One region of the Dyella aluminiiresistens genome, then DNA from elsewhere that is predicted to be linked to it. Evidence: riboswitches for the same ligand, from Rfam matches in the RefSeq annotation. Region 1 holds a riboswitch; the other holds the start of a gene.
The links. Region 1 has a riboswitch for thiamine pyrophosphate ahead of RA164_RS10350 (TonB-dependent siderophore receptor). Riboswitches for the same ligand answer to the same signal wherever they lie in the genome.

Region 2: it holds a riboswitch for thiamine pyrophosphate, as region 1 does, so the genes downstream of both, thiC (phosphomethylpyrimidine synthase ThiC) here and RA164_RS10350 (TonB-dependent siderophore receptor) in region 1, are expected to answer to the same signal.

What each region holds. Positions count from the first base shown of each region.
Region 1 covers NZ_CP132911.1:2,318,193-2,323,902, forward strand. The annotation lists gene RA164_RS10335 (RNA-binding S4 domain-containing protein) at 1-121, opposite strand, end outside; gene RA164_RS10340 (AEC family transporter) at 205-1,110, opposite strand; gene RA164_RS10345 (phosphotransferase enzyme family protein) at 1,242-2,369, shown strand; TPP riboswitch at 2,412-2,508, shown strand; gene RA164_RS10350 (TonB-dependent siderophore receptor) at 2,583-4,796, shown strand; gene pnuC (nicotinamide riboside transporter PnuC) at 4,799-5,389, shown strand; gene RA164_RS10360 (Na+/H+ antiporter) at 5,380-5,710, opposite strand, start outside.
Region 2 covers NZ_CP132911.1:3,038,694-3,044,403, forward strand. The annotation lists gene RA164_RS13615 (FAD:protein FMN transferase) at 1-337, shown strand, start outside; gene RA164_RS16625 (helix-turn-helix transcriptional regulator) at 1,286-1,594, opposite strand; TPP riboswitch at 1,676-1,782, shown strand; gene thiC (phosphomethylpyrimidine synthase ThiC) at 1,846-3,669, shown strand; gene RA164_RS13625 (FAD-dependent oxidoreductase) at 3,653-4,648, shown strand; gene thiS (sulfur carrier protein ThiS) at 4,645-4,839, shown strand; gene RA164_RS13635 (thiazole synthase) at 4,843-5,622, shown strand; gene RA164_RS13640 (thiamine phosphate synthase) at 5,619-5,710, shown strand, end outside.

The DNA of each region.
Region 1 (5,710 bases):
CATCGACATGGCCACCCACAATGGCCTGCTTGGCGAGACTGCGCGTCTTGAAGAACCGCGCAGCCCACAACCAGACATCCACGCGGACCTCACCCTGCCCGGCTGCGTCGGCTTCATTCATTGGAGGCATGCTTTCTCTCACTTTCAACAACCATATTCATTCCGTGCCGACCAGCACTCACATGTTCCTCACACCGTGACGTGTCACCCCGCGGGCAGCCAGAGGTTGGCCAGCGGCACGGTCAGCAGCGACAGCACGATGCCGGCGCCAAGCACCGTATTCGCCAGCGCGGGTTCCAGTTCGTACTCGTCGGCCAGGATCGCGGCCGACACCATCGGCGCCATCGCCGCCTGCAGCACGCCGGCGGTCAGCACGAGACCGCCTACTCCAGACACCACGCCCAGCACCCAGCAGGCGAGCGGTGCAGCAAGCAGTTTCCAACCCAGTCCCCAGCTCATCGCACCCAGCTCGCCGCGGTCGGGTCGGAAACTGAACTGCAGGCCCACCGAGAACAGCGCCAGCGGCGTCAGCGTGCTGCCGATCGGCCCGAACACGCCATCCAGCCATGTCGGCCAGCCACCCAGCGCGCCGACCACGATGCCCACGATCAGGGCATCGAATGCCGGGAAGGTGAGGATGCGCCGCACGATCACCCGCGGCTGCGGCGCCTGCCCCGCATACAGGCAGGCCACCACGACGCCCAGCGACGCCAGCAGCGGAAAACAGCCCAGCTGATCGGCCACCACCGCCAGCGACAGCCCGGCCTGCCCGTGCAGCGCCTGCAACATCGGGTAACCCATGAACGAGGTATTGCCCAGCCCGCACACCAGCACCAACGCACCGATCCGTTGCCGCGACCAGCCCCGCCAGCGTCCCAGCAGCGCGAACAACAGCCATGCGCCGAGGAACACCACCCACATCGCCGCCACCGGAAACCACAGTTCCGGATTCGGCTTCAGTTTCGGCACCAGTTCCAGCACCAGCGCCGGCAGCGCGATGTTGATCACCCACCAGTTGATCCCGTGCACCATGCCCGACGGCGGCCGCGCGAAACGCGCCACCAGCATGCCCAGTACGAGACAGACAAACAGCAACAGCAGCGCGCTCATCGTAGAACCGGTTCAAGCCATGTCAGGCCGCCATTAGACGCGATGGACCGGGCACACGTCACGCCGGTGCACGCAGACGCGCGGCCTATCGGAGATAATGGCCGCTTTCCGTCCACGGCCTTCGCCCGCGCATGAGCACAACCGATCACCGCGTGCACGGCCTCGCCGCCGACGAGATCGCACCCGACTGGCCGCCGCTGACCGCGACCGAAGTGGCGACGCTGCTCGAGCGCTACCCGGGACTGGTCGCACCGCGAACGATCCACTGGCACAGCCCGCGTCCGCTGTCCGCCGCCGCGCTGGTCGATACCGCAGGCGGGCGTGTCTTCGTCAAGCGCCACCACGCCAGCGTGCGCACGACGACGACGCTGTCGGAAGAACATCGCTTCATCGCCTGGCTGCGTGCCGCGGGCATGCCGATACCCGCTGTACTTGCCGACCGTGATGGTCACACCGCCATCGCCATCGACGACAGCACCTATGAAGTGCATGCATCGGCGGCCGGCATCGATATTTACCGCGACACCATGTCCTGGGTGCCATTGCGCGAGCTGCGACACGCGCACACCGCCGGCACCATGCTGGCACGCCTGCACGACGCCGCCGAAGGGTATGCCGCACCTCAGCGCGACTGCCACCGGCTGGTCGCCCGCAGCGATTTGATCGAGGCGGACGATCCGCTGCAGGCGCTGGCCGCCCAGTTGCCGCAACGACCGGCACTGGCCGCCTATCTGGCCGGTCGCGACTGGCAGCGCGAGATCGCCGCGGCAGTCGCCCCGTTCCACGCTGTGGCGCAGCCGCAGCTGGCACGCCAGCCGCGCCTGTGGACGCATGGCGACTGGCATGTATCCAACCTGTGCTGGAGCAGCGACGCGCCCGATGCCCGCATCGAGGCAGTGCTCGATTTCGGCCTGTCCGCGCGCAGCTTCGCACTGTTCGACCTGGCTACCGCGGTCGAGCGCAACGCGATCGCGTGGCTTGAAGTCGACGGCGACATCGGCCATCACGATGTCGCCACGGCACTGCTTTCCGGTTACCACGCCGTGCGTCCGCTGGAGCGCGACCAACGCGCACTGCTGGCCGCGCTGCTGCCCATGGTTCACCTGGACTTCGCGCTGTCTGAAGTGGAGTATTTCTGCGCAGCCACGCACACGCTCGCACACGCCGACGTGGCCTACGACACCTTCCTGCGCGGCCACGCCGCGTGGTTCCGCACCCCGTACGGACAGGCCCTGCTGGAAACCATCCGCGAAGGGTGATGCACGGCAGCGAGCACGCGGCCGTCATTCGTGGTTCAATAGAAAAAGAAGCGGGGGTGCCCGGCGAAGGCCGGGCTGAGAGAGTCCCTTGGAACCTGATCCGGTTTGCACCGGCGTAGGGAGCTTGATAGAGGAAAGGCGCGATCCGTCCCGGCGGGTCGTCCGCGCGTTCCGCCGTCGCTTCGTCCGCAACCACTACGACGACGAACGACGATGCCCACGATCCGATTGCCCGCACCCGCACTGCTCCCCCTGGCCCTGCTCGCCGCGATCGGCAGCAGCCGAGCCGCCGAGACATCCACCGCGCCATCCAGCGCCCAGAACACCACCCAGTCGGCCCAATCCCAGGCCAAGTCGCTACCCACCGTGCAGGTGAATGGCCAGGCCGCGCCGCGCGTGCCCAGCGGCAGCGTGGCGGTGTACGGCCCTGCTTCGTTGCACGACACGCCCGCCGCGATCAGCGTGGTTTCGCACCAGCAGCTGGCCGATGCACAGGTCCAGAACCTGCGCGACCTGGTCCGGCAGAACGCCTCGCTCAGCGACGACTATGCGCCGGTCGGCTACTACCAGGACATCGCCATCCGCGGCTTTCCGATCGACCTGGCCACCGGCATCCGCTTCAACGACCTGATCGTCAACGGCGAACAGGACATGTCGCCGGAAGACAAGCAGAGCGTGCAGATCCTCAAGGGGCTGGCCGGCATCGAGGCCGGCGTGATGGAACCGGGCGGCCTGATCAACTACGTCACCAAGCGCCCGGCGAAAGTACGCGAGGTCACCTTCGGCACCGACTCGCACGGCTCGCGCTACGCCGCTATCGATTACGGCACCTGGCTGACACCGAACTTCGGCGTGCGCGTCAACGCCGCCTACGACGTCACCCACAGCTACGTCGAACAGGCCAACGGCCGGCGCAATTTCTATTCGATCGCCGCCGACTGGCGCATCACGCCAAACGCCAAACTCGAACTGGACAGCGACTACGAAGCACGCGCGCAGCGCTCGGTATCCGGCTTCCAGTTGCTGGGCGGTACCACGCTGCCGACCCATGTCGACGTGACCCGCATGCTGGGCTACGAGCCGTGGCAGCAGCCGGTCAGCATCCACTCGTCCAACACCAGCGTGCGCTATATCCAGAAGCTGTCGGACAACTGGCAGCTGCGCCTCGCGGCCGGCCACAGCCGGGCACTGATCGACGACAACGTCGCCTTCGCCTACGGCTGCTACTACGTCAGCGTGTGCGCGGACGGCACCGCCATTCCCGGGCACTACTTCGCCCCCGATGGCCAATACGACGTGTACGACTGGCGCAGCCCGGACGACACCCGCACCAACGACCAGGTGCGCGCCGTCCTGCAGGGCCGCTTCGAAACCGGCACGGTGAGTCACCAGCTTACTTTCGGAGTCAGCGACTTCAGGCGCCAGCTGAACCAGCGCGCCTACGTTTACGATTACGTAGGCACCGCCAGCATCTACCAGCCCAACCCGCCGTACTTCCCGCCGTCGCCGAACCAGCCGGGGACACCAGTGCCTACGATGGACAGCTGGCAACATACCGGCTTCGCCATGGACCGGATGACGCTGACCCCGCACTGGCAGGTTCTGGCCGGCGCGCAGTTCGTGCGCCTGCACGAACGCACCTGGGATTTCGACGGTACCAAGCTGCGTGACACGCGCATGGAAAAGCTGCTGCCGCAGGCCGCCGTGTTGTGGAAACCGACGGCGGCATTGACCGGCTATGTCAGCTACGCCAAGGGCCTGTCGCTGGGCGTCGCCTCGCCGTTCTGGACCAGCAACGGCAATGCCATCCTCGGTCCGCGCCTGTCGCGACAGTGGGAAACCGGCCTGAAGTGGAAGGCCAGCGATGCGCTGGACCTCAACGCGGCGCTGTTCCACATCTCGCTGCCGTACCAGTACGCCAAGCCCGACTCCACGGCAGCCGGCTACACCTTCGTGCAGCAGGGCAGCGAGGTGCATACCGGGCTTGAACTGAACGCTGATGGCGCACTCACCGACAACCTCACCGTGCATGCCAGCGTCAGCACCATCCGCGCCGTGGCCGAGAACAGCGGCACGCCTGCCTACGACGGCCACCAGGTGGAAAACGTGCCGCGCTGGCGCGCCAGTACCATGCTGGCCTGGCGCCTGCCCGTGCTGCCGCAGCTGACCCTGCTGGGCGGCTGGCGCTATGCCTCGTCCAACCCCGCCACGCCCAGCGGTTCGGTACGCGCACCGGCCTGGCAGGTATTCGATGCGGGGCTGCGCTACCAGACCACGCTGGCGCATCATGCGGTGACCTGGCGCCTGATGGTGAACAACGTGTTCGACCATTTCTACTGGGTCGACACCGGCACCTCCGGCGGCGATGCCTACCTGTTCCCCGGCGCTCCACGACTGGCACGGTTGACCATGAGCTACGCATTGTGACGGTGGACTGGCCCGAACTCATCGGCGCCCTGCTCAGTGTGTGGGGCGTATGGCTGACCGCCCAGCGCCGCATGCTGAGCTGGCCGGTCAATGTCGTGGCCTGTGCGGTTTACGGCTGGGTGTTCCTCGACGCCCGGCTGTATTCCGACACCCTGCTGCAACTCACCTTCGCGATCTTCATCGCCTACGGCTGGTACCGCTGGAAGCAGAACCTGGGGCGGGACCGTCGGGTGAGAGTGGCACGGCTGCAGCCCACGCATGCCTTGCTCAACCTCGGCGTCGGCGCGGTAGGGGCACTGTGCCTGGGCTACGTCATGCATGCCTGGACCGATGCCGCACTGCCATGGCTGGACTCGGCGTTGACCGCCTTCAGCCTGGTCGCGCAATGGTGGCAGGACCGCCGCCATTGCGCGGCATGGTGGCTGTGGATCATTCTCGACGCGATCTACGTCGGCGAATACATCTACAAACAGCTGCTGATCACATCGGCGCTGTACGCCGGCTTCGTGGTACTGGCGATCATCGGTCTGCGCGCCTGGCGCCAGGCCGAACATGACGAGATGCCGGCGCTCGCTACCGAGGCTCAGCGGTAGCGCGCCTCGGCCAGATCGATCTCACGTACCAGCTTGCGTGAGGTTTCGTCGGAAATGCGCATGTGCCGGGCCAGGTCGAAGACTTCGTTGCGTTCGGCCTGCAACCCGGCCAGGCGCAGCGAACGCTCGATCTGGTCGGACTTACGCAGCTGTAACGCGTCGCCGTTGTCCCCGCTGCGATCGTCCAGCCGGTGCCGGTAGAGCGCGATGACCCGTGCGGCCGCCTGCGTGCAGATGTCCGCATCGGTCGACGGCATGCCCGACAGCAGCACCTGCTGCTCTTTCTCGATCGCGGCGATGGCCTGCTCGACGGCCTTGCGC
Region 2 (5,710 bases), 720 kb from region 1:
GGGAAGTGCCATTCCGGCAATCCATCTCGAAAATGCTGCGCTAGCCAGTTCCGGCAGTCAGACATCAATGGTCTGTTCCAATAGCACTAATGACTCGAGGCTCATCTGCCCCCATATCGACCCGCGCTCTGGACAGTCGTGCAAGGCTGATCGGTTTGTTAGCGTCGTTGCTCCCTGCTGCATTGATGCCGACGCGCTCACCAAGGTCGTCATGGCTGCAGGGAAATCAGCTACCCCTGTTCTTGAACGTCACCATGCAATGGCATTCATGATGGACGACAACGCATGGACGTCCATCTGCAGCAACCAGCCCATGCCCATTTCCGTTGATTTTTAAGCCCAATGCGTCTCACTCTACCCATGCGCTTGACGCTCTATGTTGTCGGCCTTGGCTTATGGCTAACCGGCATCCTTTGGCTAATTTTCCACTACTTTCTGATGCAGCAAACGCCGTTCGGGCTAGAGCCGCATCCATTGGAACACTGGTGGCTTTCGCTGCATGGACTTTTCGCCTTCCTTGCACTCTGGGTTTTAGGATGGCTCTGGGGGCGCCACATCATCTGGGGATGGAAGGCAAAGCGGTACCGGCTAACGGGTGGTCTGTTGTTCGTAATTCTTGTAGTGCTCGTGATATCTGGCTATTTCCTGTATTACCCCCCTAACGACAGCGTTCTTCCAATTATCGCAGTGTTGCATTGGTCGATTGGCCTTGCAGTCCTGATTCAGTTCCTTCTACATCGCTACTGGCATCCGTCAAAGAAGCAAGGGTCACCATATCAGCGGTAACAACACCTAAAAACGTGTTTCGCCGCCTAACCTGCTGCAGGCAAGGTAGACTTCTGCATCTCTCCCTATTCTTACTGGGTCATAAATCCCGTCCCATTGGGCGTGCGCAACAGGGACATCGGTCGAGTTGTTGAGCGATGAAGCGTGCTGGCAGGTATCGCAGTGTCAGTGGCGTCTGGAACGTAGCGCTGCATTCGTCTGACAGCCGCGCGGCGTGTAGCTATCGGGTAGGGCAAGCGCTTCTGGCTGAGCGGTGCTTTTTATCGCCTCCACCCTTCGAGCGTTGGGTGAACAGGCTGGCGTGGGTGGCGATACACAACGTCGCGTGATGGCGCCTCGCCCGTCTGATAGGTGCAGACGATCGTGCCATGATTTTTATGACACAGCTTAAGACTAAGCTGACCATATTTTACGGTGCTAATCCATCCATCATGTCTGCACCTACAGTCACACTCGACCGAAGGGATCGCGAGCGCATCGAGCTGACAGACGCAACACTTCAACGGAGCATCAACTCTAGACACGTTAAGACTTGATCTTTTGACTTGCCCTCTTTCTTGACAACGTACCAATCACGCATCTGTCGTGGCGACACTTTGTAACGAGCTTTGAATTGACGGCAAAAGTGCGGAAGCGATGTAAACCCGCATGCATAGGCAATCTCAGAAATCCGATCCGAAGAGCGTCCCAGCATCGCGGCGGCTACGGACAGTCTTGTTTCCATGAGTAGCTGATTGAAGGTCACACCATGCTTCGCACATGTTTTGTGCAGCGTGCTGAGCGAGCAGCCTAGCGACCGCGCGGCCATGGTTGGTGACAAAGCCTCTAATCAGGAGACGACGCGAGCAACATCCGTCGTGACCCGTTCAGAAAGTTGCGCTAAGCTCATAGACGTTCCGAGGGGTGTCCTGCGCGTGCAGGGCTGAGATGGCAGTGGCCGAACCCTTTGAACCTGATCCGGGTCATGCCGGCGAAGGGACGGGAATTCACTAGCTCGCCATCGGCGTGCGCCCAAACTGATCGTCGCCCCGGATCTCCCCATTCTTCAGGAGGAGATCCATGCAAACAACGAGTCATCCACACACAGCTACTCCGGCCACCGTGACTACGGGCGCCATCCGTGGCTCACGCAAGATTTACCTGAGCCCTGCGGGGCATCCGGAACTGCTAGTACCGTTCCGCCAGGTGCTACTGAGCGCCCCCCAGGAGTTACCGCTCAACCTCTACGATGCCTCCGGCCCGTATACCGACGATACGGCTCAGATCAATCTAGCGCATGGCCTGTCACCACTGCGCGAACCATGGCTAGCCAAACGCACGCTGGAGCTCATCCCTGGCCGAACGGTACGACCCGAGGACAATGGTCAACGCGAAGAAGGAGGGGCGCTACCGGCTTGTCCTGCTGCTTTGCGGTTACGTCGCGGAAGTGAGTGCAACTATGTCACCCAGTTGGAATACGCGCGCGCCGGCATCATCACCGAAGAGATGACCTACGCTGCCTTCCGCGAAAACCTTGGTCGCAGCGAAGCACTGGCAGATGCAGCAACAAGGCTCGCCGATGGTGAAGATTTCGACTCAGCCATGCCCGAGTACGTCACTCCCGAGTTCGTGCGACAGGAGATTGCGCTCGGCCGGGCCATCCTGCCGGCCAACATCAACCATCCCGAGCTGGAGCCGATGGTGATCGGTCGCAACTTCCTGGTGAAGGTTAACGCAAACATCGGCAACTCGGCGATCAGCTCCGGCGGTGCCGAGGAGGTGGAGAAGCTGGTATGGGCAATCCGCTGGGGCGCCGACACGGTGATGGACCTGTCCACCGGGCGTAACATCCACAACCTCCGCTCGTGGATCATGCGCAACTCACCGGTGCCGATCGGTACCGTACCGATCTACCAGGCGTTGGAGAAAGTAGGTGGTGATCCCCTCAGGCTCAGCTGGGAGGTGTTCCGCGACACGCTGATCGAGCAGGCCGAGCAAGGTGTGGATTATTTCACCATCCACGCCGGGGTACGGCTGGCGTATGTGCCGCTGACCGCCAGCCGGGTTACCGGCATCGTCAGTCGCGGTGGCTCGATCATGGCCCGCTGGTGCCTGGCCAGACACCGGGAGAGTTTTCTCTACGAACATTTCGCAGAGATCTGTGCGATCTGCCGGCAATACGACGTATCGCTCTCCCTGGGCGATGGCCTGCGTCCGGGCTCAATTGCCGACGCCAACGACGCTGCGCAGTTCGCTGAACTGGAAACCCTCGGCGAACTTACCAGGGTGGCTTGGCAACACGGCTGCCAGGTGATGATCGAAGGCCCCGGCCATGTACCGATGCACAAGATCAAGGCCAACATGGACAAGCAGTTGATCGCCTGCGGCGAAGCGCCGTTCTACACATTGGGCCCGCTGACCACCGACGTATCTCCCGGCTACGATCACATCACCTCGGGCATTGGTGCAGCGATGATCGGCTGGTTCGGTACCGCCATGCTCTGCTACGTGACCCCCAAGGAACACCTGGGTCTTCCCGACAGGGACGACGTCAAGACCGGCGTGATCACATATCGTATCGCCGCACATGCCGCTGACTTGGCCAAGGGACACCCGGCTGCACGCCTGCGCGACGATGCATTGTCGCGCGCGCGCTTCGATTTCCGCTGGGAGGATCAGTTCAATCTGGCACTTGACCCGGATACGGCACGCGCCTATCACGATGCCACCCTGCCCAAGGAAGCCCACAAGGTGGCCCATTTCTGCTCGATGTGCGGGCCAAAGTTCTGTTCGATGAAGATATCCCAGGATCTACGCCAGGATGCCGCGGCGCTGGCCGGTATGGCCGACAAGTCCAAGGAGTTTCTGGCCACCGGTGGCGCGCTCTATGTGCCAACCACTTGAAGGCCGCGCCATTGCAGTAGTCGGTGCCGGCGTAGCCGGCCTGAGCGCGGCCGTGGCATTGGCCGAACGCGGTGCGCGAGTGAGCGTGTATGAGCAAGCCCGCACGCTCGGTCGCGAGTCCTGCTCATGGTTGGCCGGCGGCATGCTGGCACCCGGTTGCGAGCGCGAGTTGGGCGAGCCGCGGGTGGCAGAGCGTGGCGCCTTAGCGCTGGACTGGTGGTCGCAACATGTGCCGGGCGTCAACCGACATGGTTCACTGGTACTGGCGCCCCCCCGCGACCATGTTGAACTGCAGCGCTTCGCCATGCGTACCGGGGGACATCGCATACTGAACGCCGATGCCATCGGCACACTGGAACCTGATCTGGCTGGTCGCTTCGCTACCGGCCTATGGTTTGCCGGCGATGGCCATCTGGATCCACGCCTGGCGCTGCCAGCGTTGGGCGAGCGGCTGAAGGAGTTGGGTGGGTGCCTGTTCCTGGATACCGCGACTGAACCCGCAGCGATATCTCATGGCAGCGTGATTGACTGCCGGGGACTGGCAGCCCGTGAGGCCTTGCCGGCACTGCGCGGCGTACGCGGTGAAATGCTTTTGCTACGCAGCCGTGACCTACATCTGACACGGCCCGTACGATTGCTGCATCCGCGTATCCCACTCTACGTGGTACCACGCACCGACGGCCTGCTGATGCTTGGCGCCACCAGCATCGAGAGCGAGCATGCCGGTCCAGTTAGCGTGCGCTCCTCACTAGAGCTTCTCAACGCAGCCTACATCTTGCATCCGGCGCTGGCCGAGGCGGAGATCGTCGAGTTTGGCGTCGGCGTTCGGCCCGCTCTGCCCGATAACTTGCCGCACCTGCAACACAAAGGTCGAGTAGTGCATTTCAATGGCTTATATAGGCATGGCTTCCTGTTAGCACCATGGTACGCCGAACAGTTGGCCGTCCAAATGGCAACAACCAATAAGGTACTCGCATGACGATCATGGTGAATGACCAGGCCCAGCCACTAGCTTCAAACTTGGCAGAACTTCTGGATCGCATGGCGCTAGGCGATGCCGTGGTGGCTACCGCACTCAACGGCCATTTCGTGACAGTAGGAGAGCGCGTCAACACCTTGCTGGCACCCGGCGACCGGGTGGAAATCCTGGCACCGATGCAAGGAGGCTGAGCGATGGATGAACTTGAATTGTACGGCCAACACTTCGCTTCACGGCTGTTGCTTGGCACGGCTCAGTATCCCTCGCCAAACTGTCTGGCCGAAGCGGTGCGTGCAGGCGGCAGCCAAATCCTCACTGTGTCATTGCGCCGGGAATCGGGTAGCGAACGCAGCGGCCAGCAGTTCTGGCAATTGGTGGCGGGCCTTGATTGCAGCATGCTGCCCAACACCGCCGGCTGCCATTCGGTGAAAGAAGCGGTCATCACGGCGCAGATGGCACGGGAACTGTTCGGCACCCGCTGGATCAAGCTCGAGGTTATTGGCGACAGCGATACGTTGAGGCCTGATGTCTTCGGCCTGGTCGAGGCGGCGCACCAACTCGCCGCGGAAGGCTTCCAGGTGTTTCCCTACACGACGGACGACCTCGGTGTAGCCGAACGCCTGCTGCATGCGGGCTGCCGGGTGCTGATGCCTTGGGCCGCACCGATCGGCAGTGGCCGCGGCTTGAGCCATCCGTATGCTCTACGCAGCCTGCGCGCACATTTTCCCGATGTGCCCCTGGTGATCGATGCCGGCATTGGCCTGCCCTCGCAGGCTGCCGCGGCCATGGAGCTGGGCTACGACGCAGTACTTCTCAATACCGCCGTTGCATGCGCTGGCGACCCGATCGCGATGGCTGGTGCGTTCGGCAAGGCCGTGCAGGCGGGCCGGGCGGCCTACCTGGCTGGACCGATCCTACCTCGCGACATGGCTGCACCCTCCACGCCACTGCTGGGCCAGGCGGTGCTCGAATGACTCTGCTCGACCCGTTCTACCCAGTGGTCCCTGATGTCAGGCGGCTACAACAAATGCTGGCCGGCGGCGCGCGGTTGGTGCAGTTGCG